2 regions of the Streptomyces sp. NPDC001220 genome follow, and region 2 is predicted to be linked to the other one. Evidence: predicted binding sites of a transcription regulator. Region 2 holds the regulator's gene; the other holds the start of a gene.
What was found. The regulator HrcA, encoded in region 2, represses chaperone genes, less so after heat shock. The targets are predictions, from matches to a motif close to TTNGCACTCNGNNNNNCNGAGTGCNAA.
Positions count from the first base shown of each region.

Region 1: groL (chaperonin GroEL) is a predicted target of HrcA. The motif match lies at 1,761-1,787, and genes of this name have one in related genera.

Region 1 is NZ_JBSFJE010000010.1:154,733-157,660, reverse strand. Features, by position in the region: gene groL (chaperonin GroEL) at 1-1,598, opposite strand, end outside; gene ACWDGI_RS24405 (cold-shock protein) at 1,969-2,175, opposite strand; gene ACWDGI_RS24400 (MoaD/ThiS family protein) at 2,635-2,910, opposite strand.
Region 2 is NZ_JBSFJE010000002.1:140,923-143,850, reverse strand. Features, by position in the region: gene ACWDGI_RS05255 (DUF3097 domain-containing protein) at 1-86, opposite strand, end outside; gene ACWDGI_RS05250 (MBL fold metallo-hydrolase) at 121-843, opposite strand; gene hrcA (heat-inducible transcriptional repressor HrcA) at 1,007-2,023, shown strand; gene dnaJ (molecular chaperone DnaJ) at 2,024-2,928, shown strand, end outside.

The DNA.
Region 1 (2,928 bases), on a different contig from region 2:
ATGCCGCCCGGAGCGGCCGCGGCGGCCTTCTCCGGCTTGTCGGCGATGACGGCCTCGGTGGTGAGGAACAGCGCGGCGATGGAGGCGGCGTTCTGCAGGGCAGAGCGGGTCACCTTCGCCGGGTCGATGATGCCCTCGGCGATCATGTCGACGTACTCGCCGGTCGCGGCGTTCAGGCCGTGGCCGACCTGAAGGTTGCGCACCTTCTCGACGACGACGCCACCCTCGAGACCACCGTTGACGGCGATCTGCTTGAGCGGGGCCTCCAGGGCGAGCTTCACGGCGTTGGCGCCGGTCGCCTCGTCACCCTCGAGCTCCAGCTTCTCGAACACCTGGGAGGCCTGGAGCAGGGCCACGCCACCACCGGCGACGATGCCCTCCTCGACGGCCGCCTTCGCGTTGCGAACGGCGTCCTCGATGCGGTGCTTGCGCTCCTTGAGCTCGACCTCGGTCGCGGCACCGGCCTTGATGACGGCGACGCCACCGGCGAGCTTGGCCAGGCGCTCCTGGAGCTTCTCGCGGTCGTAGTCCGAGTCGGACTGCTCGATCTCGGCGCGGATCTGGTTGACCCGGCCCTGGACCTGCTCGGTGGAGCCGGCGCCGTCGACGATGGTGGTCTCGTCCTTCGTGATGACCACCTTGCGGGCGCGGCCCAGCAGGTCGAGGGTCGTGTTCTCCAGCTTGAGACCGACCTCCTCGGAGATGACCTCGCCGCCGGTGAGGATGGCGATGTCGTTCAGCATCGCCTTGCGACGGTCGCCGAAGCCCGGGGCCTTGACCGCGACGGACTTGAAGGTGCCGCGGATCTTGTTGACGACCAGGGTCGACAGGGCCTCGCCCTCGACGTCCTCGGCGATGATCAGCAGCGGCTTGCCCGACTGCATGACCTTCTCCAGGAGCGGGAGCAGGTCCTTGACGGAGCCGATCTTCGAGTTGGCGATCAGGATGTACGGGTCGTCGAGGGACGCCTCCATACGCTCCATGTCGGTGGCGAAGTACGCCGAGATGTAGCCCTTGTCGAAGCGCATACCCTCGGTGAGCTCCAGCTCCAGACCGAAGGTCTGGGACTCCTCGACGGTGATGACGCCTTCCTTGCCGACCTTGTCCATGGCCTCGGCGATGAGCTCGCCGATCTGGGTGTCGGCGGCGGAGATGGAGGCCGTGGAGGCGATCTGCTCCTTGGTCTCGACGTCCTTCGCCTGCTCCAGGAGGGCACCGGAGACGGCCTCGACGGCCTTCTCGATACCGCGCTTCAGGGCCATCGGGTTGGCGCCGGCGGCGACGTTGCGCAGGCCTTCCTTGACCAGGGCCTGGGCGAGCACGGTCGCGGTGGTCGTACCGTCACCGGCGACGTCGTCCGTCTTCTTGGCGACTTCCTTGACCAGCTCGGCGCCGATCTTCTCGTACGGGTCCTCCAGCTCGATCTCCTTGGCGATGGACACACCATCGTTGGTGATCGTGGGGGCGCCCCACTTCTTCTCAAGGACGACGTTGCGGCCCTTGGGGCCGAGGGTGACCTTGACGGCGTCGGCGAGCTGGTTCATACCGCGCTCAAGGCCGCGCCGCGCCTCCTCGTCGAACGCGATGATCTTGGCCATGTGAAGTGGTCCCTCCAGGACTGGGGGTGAGTCTTCGGACCGCGCCCGCGCCCGCGACGGACGGCTCGCCGACCCGTGGGTTCCTTGCCCCACCCGGCCTGCGGGCCTCACCGACCCGGTCCATTTTTGTCACTCTCACCTTCAGAGTGCTAACGCCAATGATTAGCACTCGCCCATGCCGAGTGCAAGCGCCTCCGGGAGACTGGGCCGCGCCAGGGCCGCGCTCGGGGCGGCGCGCCAGGGCCGCCCCCCGGTGGTGCGCCGGCCCACTCGTCCCGCGCATGCCAAAGGGCTCGTAACCCATGACTCCCCATGGGATACGAGCCCTCCGACAATGAAAGAAGAACGACGCTGTCAGTCGGCGCGTGCTTCAGCTGGTCGCGAGCCGGACCATGTCCGCCTGCGGCCCCTTCTGGCCCTGCGAGATCTCGAAATCGACCCGCTGACCTTCCTCCAGGGTGCGGTAGCCGTCCATCTGAATCGCACTGTAGTGGACGAAAACATCCGCACCACCGTCGACCGCGATGAAGCCGTACCCCTTCTCCGCGTTGAACCACTTGACGGTGCCCTGAGCCATGCCTAACTCCCCTATTACTGGCCCTTGCACAGATCCACACTTCGCGGATCCGGGTCAGACCTCACCCCCCAATGGTTGGGGGCGTGCGCCGGAACGCGTCGACCGCGGCTGAATGTATCTGTCCAACTGCCGTCTGCAACAGGTCAATCGGACGAGAATTCTGGACGGGAAGGGTCCGGAATGTAGCAAGAATTCGGCCGAATTCAGGGCAAGTCGGGCCCCATAAAAGCCGCGAAAGCCGCATATAACCCGCACACTTTGGCTACTTCTTGTCGGGTCAGCGGTATCGAATACAGGGCTCCCGACCTGGAGATCGGGACCGTGTTCCCCAACTGTACCGCGCTCAACCACACAGAATTGCCCCCTCCGCTTCTCTCACGGAGGGGGCAATCGAATGAACAGTGGGTGATCGGCGTTACCGAAGGTAATGTTCGGTCATTCGATCAGCCTGTCAGCAGGTCAGCCGCCGGCCACGGCCGGGATGATGGAGACGCCGGCACCGTCCGGGGTGGCCGTCTGAAGTCCCTGCTCGAACCGCACGTCGTCGTCATTGACGTACACATTCACGAACCGGCGCAGCTTGCCCTCGTCGTCGAGAACACGGCCGGCGATCCCGGTGTGGTTCTTCTCCAGGTCGGAGATGACCTCGCCGAGGGTGCCGCCTTCGGCGCTGACTTCGGCCTGACCACCGGTGTAGGTGCGCAGGATGGTGGGGATGCGAACGGTGACGCTCACGTTTGAACCTCCGATCGG
Region 2 (2,928 bases):
ACGACCAGGCCGGGTTCGGCGGCCACCTCCGGTGCCGGTTTCGGCTTCTTCCACGGCGGGGTCAGGTCGGCGGAGTACTGGCGCATTCGGATGACGATAGGAGAAGCGGCGGCGGCGTGGTCACGACACGCCGAAACGGGCGGCCAGGGCGTCGCGTTGCCGTCGTACGAAGGCCGCGTCCACCACCGCTCCGTGACCGGGCACATACCGGGCGTCCTCGCCGCCGAGGGCGAGCAGCCGGTCCAGGGCGGCCGGCCAGCGGGACGGCACGGCGTCGGGGCCGGCCTGGGGGTCGCCGGACTCCTCCACCAGGTCGCCGCAGAACACCACCGGCGGGTCGCCGGGGACGAGGACGGCGAGGTCGTGGCGGGTGTGGCCGGGGCCCACGTCGGCCAGCAGGGCCCGGCGGCCGTCGCCGAGGTCGAGGTTCCACTCGCCGGAGACAGGGCGGCGGGGCGGGGGCAGCGCGTCGGCCGCCTCCTCGGCCTCCGGGGCCGGCAGGCCGTTGCGGACCGCGTCCAGGCGGAGTGCCTCGCGGCCGTGCGTGAGGACGGCCTCCGCGCCCGCCGCCGCGTACACCTCCGTGCCCGCGAACACCGGGGCGCCGAAGACGTGGTCGAAGTGCGGATGGGTGAGCGCGAGATGGGTCACACGGCGCCCGGCCAGCCGCTGCGCCTCCCCGCGCAGCCTCGCGCCCTCCGCCAGGCTCGACCCCGCGTCCACCATCAGGACCGGGCCCGCCCCGAGGACCAGCCCGGCCGTGCAGTCCCAGCCCGGCAGCCGGCACCGGCCGACCCCCTCGGCCACCCGCTCCCAGCCCAGCTCTTCCCAAGTCACCGTCACACCGCGACGCTAGCGGCAGAACGTCCCGGGTCCTCGCCGACCTTGCCCAGTCGGTACCCGACGGCCGTACACTGGGCCGGGGATGCTGGCACTCGGGCTCGCAGAGTGCCAGGCGAAAGACCCGAAAGGCCGCGGGGACGACTTTCTGGAGGTGTGGCGCTGGATGCTGAGTGAACGCAGGCTTCAGGTATTGCGCGCCATCGTCCAGGACTACGTCGGCACCGAGGAGCCGGTGGGGTCGAAGGCGCTGACCGAGCGGCACAACCTCGGCGTCTCCCCGGCGACCGTGCGCAACGACATGGCCGCCCTGGAGGACGAGGGGTACATCGCCCAGCCGCACACCAGCGCCGGGCGGATCCCGACCGACAAGGGCTACCGGCTGTTCGTCGACAAGCTCGCCGGCGTGAAGCCGATGAGCGCGCCGGAGCGGCGGGCCATCCAGAACTTCCTCGACGGCGCCGTCGACCTCGACGACGTCGTGGCGCGGACGGTGCGGCTGCTGGCGCAGCTGACGCGGCAGGTCGCGGTCGTGCAGTATCCGTCGCTGACCCGGTCCACCGTGCGGCACGTGGAACTGCTCGCGCTGGCGCCGGCCCGGCTGATGCTGGTGCTGATCACCGACACCGGGCGGGTCGAGCAGCGGATGGTCGACTGCCCGGCGCCCTTCGGGGAGTCGTCGCTGGCCGATCTGCGGGCGCGGCTCAACAGCCGGGTCGCCGGTCGCCGGTTCTCGGACGTGCCCCGGCTGGTCGAGGACCTGCCGGACGCCTTCGAGGCCGAGGACCGCGGTACGGTCTCGGCGGTGCTCTCCACCCTGCTGGAGACGCTCGTCGAGGAGAACGAGGAGCGGTTGATGATCGGCGGCACCGCCAATCTCACCCGCTTCGGGCATGACTTTCCCCTCATGATCCGGCCCGTCCTGGAGGCACTGGAGGAGCATGTCGTCCTCCTCAAGCTCATGGGCGAGGCGGGGGATTCGGGCATGACCGTACGCATCGGTCACGAGAACGCCTACGAGGGACTCAACTCCACGTCCGTGGTGTCGGTCGGCTACGGTTCGGGCGGCGAGGCACTCGCCAAACTCGGCGTGGTCGGCCCGACCCGCATGGATTACCCGGGAACGATGGGAGCGGTACGAGCGGTGGCACGGTACGTCGGACAGATCCTGGCGGAGTCGTAAGTGGCCACGGACTACTACGCCGTTCTCGGCGTGCGCCGCGACGCGTCGCAGGAAGAGATCAAGAAGGCCTTCCGTCGGCTCGCGCGCGAGCTGCACCCGGACGTCAACCCGGATCCGAAGACCCAGGAGCGGTTCAAGGAGATCAACGCCGCTTACGAGGTGCTCTCGGACCCGCAGAAGAAGCAGGTCTACGACCTCGGCGGCGATCCGCTCTCGCAGAGCGGCGGCGCGGGCGCGGGCGGCTTCGGGGCCGGTGGTTTCGGAAACTTCTCGGACATCATGGACGCGTTCTTCGGCACCGCGTCGCAGCGCGGCCCGCGATCGCGCACCCGGCGCGGTCAGGACGCCATGATCCGGATCGAGGTCGAGCTCGACGAGGCGGCCTTCGGTACGACCAAGGACATCCAGGTCGACACGGCGGTCGTCTGCAACACCTGCAACGGTGAGGGCGCGGCGCCGGGCACCTCCGCCCAGACGTGTGACATGTGCCGCGGTCGCGGCGAGGTGTCGCAGGTGACCCGGTCCTTCCTGGGCCAGGTCATGACCTCCCGGCCCTGCCCGCAGTGCCAGGGCTTCGGCACGGTCGTGCCGACGCCGTGTCCCGAGTGCGCCGGTGACGGGCGGGTGCGGTCGCGGCGGACGCTGACCGTGAAGATCCCGGCCGGTGTCGACAACGGCACCCGGATCCAGCTCGCCGGCGAGGGCGAGGTCGGGCCCGGTGGCGGTCCGGCCGGCGACCTGTACGTAGAGATCCACGAGCTGCCGCACTCCACGTTCCAGCGGCGCGGCGACGACCTGCACTGCACGGTGACGATCCCGATGACGGCGGCGTCGCTCGGTACGAAGGTGCCGCTGGAGACGCTGGACGGGATGGAGGAGGTCGACATCCGGCCGGGCACGCAGTC